One region of the Vreelandella profundi genome, then DNA from elsewhere that is predicted to be linked to it. Evidence: predicted binding sites of a transcription regulator. Region 1 holds the regulator's gene; each other region holds the start of a gene.
What was found. Region 1 encodes sigma-54, which starts transcription at its own class of promoters, with help from an activator protein. Its sites were predicted from a motif close to TGGCACNNNNNTTGCTNT; they were not measured.
Positions count from the first base shown of each region.

Region 2: glnL (nitrogen regulation protein NR(II)) is a predicted target of sigma-54. The motif match lies at 1,969-1,986, and genes of this name have one in related genera.
Region 3: KUO20_RS14385 (DUF3305 domain-containing protein) is a predicted target of sigma-54. The motif match lies at 1,245-1,262, and genes of this name have one in related genera.

Region 1 covers NZ_CP077941.1:1,338,371-1,341,648, reverse strand. The annotation lists gene lptA (lipopolysaccharide transport periplasmic protein LptA) at 1-163, shown strand, start outside; gene lptB (LPS export ABC transporter ATP-binding protein) at 175-924, shown strand; gene KUO20_RS06145 (RNA polymerase factor sigma-54) at 1,048-2,460, shown strand; gene hpf (ribosome hibernation-promoting factor, HPF/YfiA family) at 2,607-2,915, shown strand; gene KUO20_RS06135 (PTS sugar transporter subunit IIA) at 2,920-3,278, shown strand, end outside.
Region 2 covers NZ_CP077941.1:145,452-148,729, forward strand. The annotation lists gene glnA (glutamate--ammonia ligase) at 351-1,757, shown strand; gene glnL (nitrogen regulation protein NR(II)) at 2,066-3,127, shown strand; gene ntrC (nitrogen regulation protein NR(I)) at 3,120-3,278, shown strand, end outside.
Region 3 covers NZ_CP077941.1:3,146,170-3,149,447, reverse strand. The annotation lists gene mobA (molybdenum cofactor guanylyltransferase MobA) at 1-251, opposite strand, end outside; gene KUO20_RS14390 (formate dehydrogenase accessory sulfurtransferase FdhD) at 248-1,141, opposite strand; gene KUO20_RS14385 (DUF3305 domain-containing protein) at 1,344-1,784, shown strand; gene KUO20_RS14380 (DUF3306 domain-containing protein) at 1,781-2,437, shown strand; gene KUO20_RS14375 (4Fe-4S binding protein) at 2,638-3,278, shown strand, end outside.

The DNA.
Region 1 (3,278 bases):
CCGAGTGGAGCTCATTGATCAAGCTGAACTGACCCAGCAGGACGACACATTTACCGGCGGGCGGCTTGAATATTTCATTGACCGTGAAGTGATTCAAGCGCGTTCAGACGTTGACGGTAGCGAGCCCCAGCGTATCCGCATGACTATTCAGCCGGAACAATAGAGAGTCAATCGATGGCAACTGCTGACAATGCGCCGATAAAAACACTATATGCCCACCACTTGGCGAAAAGTTACAAACGCCGCCGAGTGGTTAAAGATATTAACTTGGAAATCTCCCAAGGCAGCGTCGTCGGCTTACTCGGCCCTAACGGCGCGGGCAAAACCACGTCGTTTTATATGATTGTCGGGCTGGTCAAATCTGACGCCGGCAAAGTGGGCATTGACGACTTAGATTTAACCCGCGCCCCGATGCATGAACGCGCAGCGGCAGGCATTGGCTACCTGCCCCAGGAAGCGTCTATTTTTCGCAAATTATCGGTTGCCGATAATATTATGGCGATATTAGAAACGCGCAAAGAACTCGACCGCCCAGGCCGCGAAGAGCGCCTGGAAGCCTTGCTTGAAGACTTCCACATCACCCATATTCGCGACAATCTAGGCATGAGCCTCTCAGGCGGGGAGCGCCGCCGTGTAGAAATTGCCCGCTCGCTAGCAACTGAACCCGCCTTCATCTTGCTAGATGAGCCCTTTGCCGGGGTTGACCCCATTTCAGTGGGCGAGATTAAAACCATCATTCGCGCGCTAAAACAGCGCCATATTGGCGTTCTGATTACCGATCATAACGTCCGTGAAACGCTGGACATTTGTGATATCGCTTACATTGTCGGCGATGGCCATATCATCGCCAGCGGCCCCCCGGCGTCGATCCTCACTAACCAGCAAGTCAGGGATGTTTATCTGGGCGCAGATTTTCGTCTGTAGGCTTATTTTTGCCCATAAATCCCGCTTTATAACGCTTTAACTACCAATGGCATGCTTATTGCACTTGCACCCAGCCCCCACTCGCACTAGGGTAAAGCATTCCGATTAACGAGTGGTTCTCAAATGGTCATGAAAGCTTCTCTTCAACTGCGCATTGGGACACAGCTGACCATGACACCTCAGCTGCAGCAGGCCATCGCCCTGCTGCAGCTATCGACTCTGGACCTTCGCCAGGAAATTCAGCAGGCCCTAGATGCCAACCCTATGCTGGAACAGGAAGATGAGTTCGGTGAAGAGGCCGTGAGCGAGCCTAAAGAGGAGGAGTGGTCAGAGAGCATCCCCACCGAGCTTTCCGTTGATAGCGACTGGTCGGACACCTATCAAGACCTTGGCGGCACGGGCAGCAGCAGTGAGGGCCCTGATTTTGAGCGCCAGGCTGCCGAACAGAGCCTTCACGGCCACCTATTGTGGCAACTCGCCATGACCGATTTTAGCGCGCGTGAGCAGCTGGTTTCCGAGAGTCTCATCGACGCCCTAGACGCCAACGGCTACTTGACCCAGCCGCTTAATGATATTCGTGAAGGGCTACGCGCCCAGGGTATTGATGGCCTTAGCCAGCGCGAAGTGGAAACAACATTACTCAAGCTGCAGCAGTTCGAGCCCACCGGTATTTTTGCCCGCGACCTGCGTGAATGCTTGATGCTGCAGCTCGCTGCCCTGCCAGATGATACGCCGCTGCTGGTGCCTGCCCGCAGGCTAGTGCGCCAGTTTCTTGAAGCGCTCAGCAAAGATGACATGCGCTTACTCAAGCGCCGCTTAGGGCTCGATGACGAGCAGCTAGCCAATGTTATCCAGCTAATTCGCAGCCTAGATCCACGCCCAGGCAGCGCTTACGGCGTGACCAACGACAGCTATATCACGCCCGATTTAGTAGTGCGTCATGATAATGAGGGCTGGCATTTAGAACTCAATCAGGACGCCCTGCCTCGGCTGAGAATTCAACCTGACTACGCCAGTTTGATAAAGCGTGCGGATAAAAGTCAGGATAATCAGTTTTTGAAAGAACACCTGCAGGAAGCGCGCTGGTTAATTAAGAGCCTTTCGAGTCGTAACGACACGCTGCTGCGAGTGGGCCGTGAAATCATTACCCGTCAAATCGGCTTTCTCGAACACGGCGAAGAATCCATGAAACCGCTGATTTTGGCCGATATAGCCTCAGCCGTTGAGATGCATGAATCAACGATTTCACGGGTGACAACGCAGAAATATATTCATACGCCGCGCGGCGTGTTTGAACTGAAATACTTTTTCTCTAGCCAGGTGAGCGGCCAGGATGGCGACAGCCACTCCAGCACCGCGATACGCGCCCGCCTGAAGAAACTGATTCACGAAGAAGCCCCCGGCAAGCCGCTTTCGGATAGCCGCTTAGTGACGTTATTAGAAGAAGGCGGCATTCAGGTTGCGCGCCGCACGGTAGCCAAATACCGTGAAGCCATGGGCATTCCCTCTTCCAGTGAGCGGCGCCGTTTACGCTAGGAGCTGCCAGGTTTCAGCGAAACTCTCGACAAGGGCTTTGCAACGGAGCAAAAAGGGTTACAATCAAAAGGGCTACATATCTAAGTACTAAGTACAGTCCCTAAGTACCGTTCCTAAGTACAGCCCGATAGATAAGGAGTACGTCAATGCAAGTAAATATCACTGGTCATCACGTAGAACTGACTGACGCCTTGCGTGACTATGTTAATGAAAAGCTTGAGCGTGTTGAGCGTCATTACGACAATATAACCACGGTGCAGGTCACCCTATCGGTGGAGAAAGAACGCCAGCAGGCAGCCTGCACACTGCATGCAGCAGGTGCTGATTTACATGCAGAAGCCCTAGACAGTGATATGTACGCCGCTATCGATGCGCTGGCGGACAAAATTGATCGTCAACTCGTTAAACATAAGGAAAAAGCACAAGCCCGCGCCCAAGGCGCTGGTGTGCGTTAATTCAATGACGTTGGAAACCATACTCCCCCCAGAACGCGTTCTCTTCGACGTACCTGGGGGCAGCAAAAAAAGGGTGCTGGAATTTTTCAGCACCTTTATCGCCCAAAATACGCCCAGCCTCGATAGCCAAGAAGTGTTCAGCCGATTAATCGGCCGAGAGCGCCTAGGTAGTACAGGAATTGGCAACGGCGTGGCTATTCCCCATGCCCGCAGCCCTCACTGTTCTACGCCTATTGCTGGTTTTTTAAAGCTCTCAGAAGCGATTGATTTTGATGCTATTGACGGCGACCCCGTTGATCTAGTGTTTGTACTTCTGGTACCGGAACAAGCGGACGACACACACCTCTCTTTGTTAGGCCAAGT
Region 2 (3,278 bases), 1.2 Mb from region 1:
AGCTAAGGCGCTATGCGTCATCACGAGGCATCGCGAGGTATTTTTTAATGTTTAAAAAACAAATGGTTGTTGTTTTTTAATACCATAATGGTGCAGTGTTGGCATGATCTATGCTTTCTCCTGTGCAGTAAGTTTTACAACGGCTACTGGTCGTAGGCAGAAGCCCTGCGGCGTGATAAAACGATAGCCGGCCTGAAAGGCTTGCTCAGTGATTTGTTTATATTTTTCAGCAAACGTTGGGTGAGCAAAAAAATGACAGGCGTGCGTTTTTGCACGTATTTTGTCGCACAACACTTTTATCGATAGCTTACTGTCGCTAGCTTTAAGCCACGCTCATACCGGAGGACACTATGTCAGCCAAGACCATCGCGCTAATTGAAGAACATGATGTTAAGTGGGTAGACCTGCGTTTCACCGATACGCTCGGTAAAGAACACCATGTCACCGTGCCTGCTCGCGACGTGACCGAAGAGTTTTTTGAAAATGGCCAGATGTTTGATGGTTCTTCCATCGGCGGCTGGAAGGGCATCAACGAATCCGACATGATTCTGAGCCCAGAGGACGGCTCTGCTTACCTCGATCCTTTTACTGAAGACGCGACGCTAGTGCTGCGTTGCGACATCATCGAGCCTGCGACGATGCAAGGCTATGATCGTGACCCGCGCTCCATCGCTAAGCGTGCAGAAGCGTTTCTGCAGTCAACTGGCCTTGGCGATACCGCTTTCTTTGGTCCTGAGCCTGAATTCTTCATCTTTGACGAAGTACATTGGAAAACCGACATGCAGGGTTCCATGTACAAAATCTCTTCTGATGAAGGCGCTTGGGCGACTGACAGCGTCGTAGAAGGTGGTAACTTAGGCCACCGTCCGCGTCTGAAAGGCGGCTACTTCCCGGTCCCACCGGTTGATAGCTTCCACGATATTCGTGGCGCTATGTGTAATACGTTGGAAGCGATTGGCCAGACCGTGGAAGTTCACCACCACGAAGTTGCCAACGCAGGTCAGAACGAAATTGGCGTTAGATTCAACACGCTGGTAAAGAAAGCTGACGAAGTGCAGGAAATGAAGTACGTGATCCACAACGTGGCGCACGCTTACGGCAAAACGGCGACCTTCATGCCCAAGCCGCTGGTAGGTGACAACGGTTCTGGTATGCACGTTCACCAGTCGTTCTGGAAAGATGGTAACAACCAGTTCGCCGGTGACGAGTACGCAGGCCTGTCTGAAATGGCGCTTTATTACATTGGCGGCATCATTAAGCACGCTCGTGCGTTGAACGCGTTCACCAACGCTTCTACTAACTCGTACAAGCGTCTAGTGCCTGGCTACGAAGCGCCGGTAATGCTGGCCTACAGCGCGCGTAACCGCTCTGCTTCTATTCGTATTCCTTACACCGCTAGCCCGAAAGGCAAGCGTGTAGAAGCCCGCTTCCCTGATCCTACCGCTAACCCATACCTGGCGTTCTCTGCCATGTTGATGGCCGGTATCGACGGTATTAAAAACAAGACCCATCCTGGCGATGCTATGGATAAGAACTTGTACGACCTGCCGCCAGAAGAAGGCAAAGCGATTCCTACGGTCGCCAACAGCCTGGATCAAGCATTGGAAGCGCTCGACGCTGACCGTGCGTTCTTGACCGAAGGTGGCGTATTCACCGACGACATGATCAATGCTTACATTGAACTCAAAATGGAAGAAGTGAATCGTATCCGCATGACGACTCACCCGATTGAGTTTGATATGTACTATAGCTGTTAAATGACAATAGCTGCTAATCAGCGCATTAGCCGCCGACTGTTGCTGACGAGATGTTAACAGCAGTGATAAACCCCGCTTCGGCGGGGTTTTTTATTGCGAGCACCAATATGGTGCAATAATAAAAGCGATAGTGCAGCGGGATGCGCTAAAAGGACTCGGCGTTTGGTATGACGTTGCTCGCAGGCCGTGCAACCGGGCATAGGCGCGTAATTGGCGCGCTTATTGCAGTCTCTCATTCATCATCCACCTGTAGGTCTGTAATGGCGATGAAAGACGCGATTTCTCAGGACGGTTTCTCAGAACATGCAATGCACCAGCGCTTGCTCGAACATCTCACTACGGCAGTACTGCTGTTAGATGGTGAGCTGAGGGTGCGCTGGATGAATCCTGCGGCCGAGGCGCTATTAGCGGTTAGCCTTAGCCGTGTGCGTGGGAGCAGCCTGGATACGTTACTAGGTGGCGATGAAAGCATTGATGACGTGTTGGCCAAGGCCCGCGATGCCTTTCACCCGTATACCCAGCGCGAGGCGCGCATTACGCCGCTGAATAGCGACCCGCTAACGGTCGACTATACGGTGACGCCGCTATCAGACAATGAGCTGCTGTTGGAAGTAGAGCCTCGCGATCGGTTGATGCAGATCTCTCGAGAAGAGGCCCTGACCACGCGTCAAGAAACTATCAAGATATTAGCCCGAGGGCTTGCCCACGAAGTTAAAAACCCGCTAGGCGGCATTCGTGGCGCCGCACAGCTGCTAGAGCGAGACTTAGACGACCCGGCGCTGCGCGAATATACCCACATCATTGTGGAAGAGGTGGATCGGCTGCGCGATCTGGTTGACTCCATGCTGGGACCTAATCGGATTCTTAAACACGAGCCGGTGAATATTCATCGGGTGCTGGAGCGCGTACGCACGCTATTAATGGCTGAGCACCCCGATGTGGCTATTAATCGCGATTATGATCCTAGCTTGCCCGATCTTTCCGGCGATGAATCGCAGGTGATTCAAGCCGTGCTCAACGTGGCGCGTAATGCGGTGCAGGCGATGAGCGATGCCCAAACGCCTGAGCCCACCTTAATACTGCGCACCCGTGCCCGGCGCCAGTTTACCCTCGGCGCTGAGCGTCACCGCTTGGTCAGTGAAGTCGCGGTTATTGATAACGGCCCTGGCGTTCCCGATGCGCTACACGAAACGCTTTTTTACCCCATGGTTTCGGGGCGTGCTGAAGGCAGCGGCCTTGGACTCTCTATCGCCCAGTCGATTTTGCACCAACATCAAGGATTGATCGAATGCGATTCACGCGCCGGACATACCGAATTTCGTTTATTGATTCCACTGGTATTAACTTCACCGGAGAAACGTCATGACTGAGGCGACACGTACTGATGTTGCGCGGGTGGTGATTGTCGATGACGACCGCGCTATCCGCTGGGTGCTTGAGCGCGCATTAGCGCAACCTGATCTTGACGTTGAGTGCATTGAGCGTGCGGACGTTGCGTTGGCGCGGGTGCTGGAAAACCCG
Region 3 (3,278 bases), 1.8 Mb from region 1:
GGGCCTTTGAAGCCGCCGTCGGCGCCGTCCATAACAAGATCCGCAATCACACGATCAGCAAAGAAGCGGTAAGCATCGGCATTGCGATTGGCGTTAATCAACAGTTCGCCTACCTGGCCCTCAAGACGTTTAACCGCATGAGCGACAAGCGGCAAGCCTGCAAAAGGCTCAAGCCCTTTATCGCGGCCCCCCATTCTACGTCCTTCGCCGCCGGCTAGAATCATGCCAGTTATTTCTTGGGTAGGGATCATGAGCGTGCCTGTGTTGATGAATGTGCCTGCTTTGATGAGCGTGCCTGTTTTGATGAATGTACTGCAGGCGGTCGCTCAGGAATGGCGTCCAGGGTTAGGCGATTCTGGGTGTTGATCGATTGAAAATGGCGGCCTTTGGCGCGGGCGATAAGCATCACGCCAAAACGCTCGGCCAGCTCAACGCCTTTTTGCGTTACGCCTGAACGCGATACCAGTACGCTAATGCCCATCTGCGCCACCTTCAGCACCATTTCTGATGTCAGCCGCCCCGTGGTGTAAAAAATATCCGCATCGGCACTATCCGCTTGCTGTAGCCATTGACGCCCCGCCAGGGTATCCACGGCGTTGTGTCGACCAACGTCTTCGACAAAATCGAGCACCTTGGTTTGAGCGCAGAGAGCGCAGCCGTGAACGGCGCCAGCGCTACGGTACGTTTCATTATAGGCGTTGAGATTTTGCAGCAGCTGATAAAGCGTCGATTGTGCCAGCTTCGTATCGGGCAGCGCCATCAGCGCGGTTTGATCCAACAGTTTACCAAACACCGTGCCCTGGCCGCAGCCGGTGGTGACCGTGCGCGTGCTTAAACGCGCTTCCAGATCTTCAGGCAGGTGGCGTGTAACCACCACGGCGGCTTCTACTGCCCAGTCGACCTGCACCGCGGTCAAGTCCTCGGCAGCCCGTAGTAAGCCTTGATTGCGTAAATAGCCGACCACCAGCGCTTCGGGGTCGTCACCCAGGGTCATCAGCGTGACAATTTCGCGCTTATTGAGATACACGGTAAGCGCCCGTTCAGCGGCAATCGCCTGCTGACGCGTATCGCCATATTCGTCAACGACGCTAATCTCGGTGGTGGCCGGTAAGCGGGCTCGGCTTAACTGAAGGGCAGGCATCCATGAACCTCGCTAAAATAGTTCTTGAAAATAACTCTTGAAAAAAGCTCTTGAAAAAAGCTTTTGAAAAATAGTTCTCGCAAAACGTCAGGGTTGACGATGATGGCGCTGGGGATGCTTACTTGTCTACCCATTCAAGCTCCATCTATTCAAGCTCCGTCTATTCAAGTTCTGTCTACTCCAGTTTCAGGGTGCTAATGCCATGAGTGATAATTTACGCCCCATCAGTATTACGTTGATTGCCGAAACCAAGCAGGTAAAGCGCTTTAGCCTAACGCAGTGGCGCATTGCGGAACTTGCTCTGGGCGATCAGGGGCCGGTCACGCTTCAGCTGCAGCTTTCGATGACCGAGCGCGCGGCGTATCGCTTCAATCTAACCGCTAGCGCGCCGCGTCTGTTTGTCCGCGCGGGCTTTACCGGGCAAACGCCGCACCCCGATGCAATAACGGCCAGCCAAGATGTTGCAGCTGGCTGGATGGATGGCGAGCAGCAGGTGCTGGAAGCCTTGATGCCGATGGCGATTCAGGTGTGGATGGAGAGCTATCTTGCTCGCCACGGTGAGGCGCCTGTCGAGGTGCGCAAGAAAAAACGCAAAGGGGCAGGGCGCGCAAAAGAGATGCCTGCCAATGAGCCGCCGCGATGAGTCGCCTGGAACGCTGGTCGCGCCTAAAGCGCAATGCTCAAAAGCAAAGCAGTGCCTCGCCAGACGCAGTGCCAGCCACCGAGCCTGCCAATGAAATCACCGTAGAGCCAGCTGACGCGCTTCATAGCGACGCCGATCAGCCGTACGCCACGGATGATCAACCGTCGGCATCGGCACTGGAAGCGCAAGAGCCCGAGCGCGAACCGGCGCCTGGCAGCCTTGACCACACCCTGCCAGACCCCGATACCTTGGACGTCGGCAGCGACTTTAGTGCCTTTATGCTGCCGGGCGTCAGCGGAGCCTTGCGACGGCGCGCTTTGAAGCGCCTTTGGGCCACCGGTAATTATAACGTGCGCGATGGGTTAGATGACTATGACGCTGACTATCGACAGCAGCTCAAGCCCATGGCCGACGGGCTTGCCAGCAAGCTGCGCCGCTGGACCCATAAAGTAGAAGAGACGCTTGATAAGCCGCTGGATGATGCACCCGTTGAGCCACCAAAAGAGCAGGTGGCCAGCGAGCAGCCCAATGATCACTCTCTCGCGCCTGAAGACGAATCTTCCATGCCCGGCAGCGCAAGCGAAGGCGCTGTAGAAAAGCCCCTTCTAGACGACCAGTCTGATTTAATTTTTGAGCCTCAAAAGAAAATCTAAAATCGCTAATTAATAACTATTAAATCAATTGACTAGGATGGTTTTTATCCCTCGTTACTGCCAGCGTTAATCGTAATTAAGTTGGCTAAATGCCGTGTTACGCCTAGGCTCAGCTTAGCGTCAACGAAACGCTATGCCATAATGATTAAACAATATTACTCAAAATTATAATAAGAATTATTCACTGACCGTGAGAATGCATGAATCAACGAATCCAACTGGCGTCGATAGACGACCAGCGCAATGCCGAGGCTCGAGAAACGGTACGCCGCCGTATTTCTTGGCCAGCTAATTTAACGCCTGCTAATGTGACCTATCACAGCCGTGGCCATGCGCTGCTGATAGGCGCGGCTGCCGACGTGTATCCGGCCGCCCGCGCGCTTCAGAGGCGCGGCCTTGCATCGCTTACGCTGCTGGTTACTGGGCCTGTGGAGAATGGGCCTGAGAGCGAAACAGCCGCGCTAATGGGGGCCAGTGAGCCGTTTGTCACGCAAATGCTCACGCCCGAGCAGCTCAGCCAGCTGCGAATCAGCGGCTACTTGGGGGCGTTTAGCGCCCGGTTAGATGACGGCGTTGCGCCGCTGGACCTTGCTCGGGCACTGATTGAACGCGACGGATTTGACCTTGTGCTCGATCTTGCTGCGACGGCTCATTCCCAGCGTGCGGAGCTTCCGTCACCTGGCTATGTGGTGATGTCTTGGCAGGACATTGAGCAGCGCAGCGAATCACTTGAAAATTTTGTCGGGCTGGTCGGTGAGTTCGATAAGCCGCGCTACTTTCAGGTCAACAGCGATCTATGTGCCCACTCCACAAGTGGCAATATTGGCTGTACCCGCTGCTT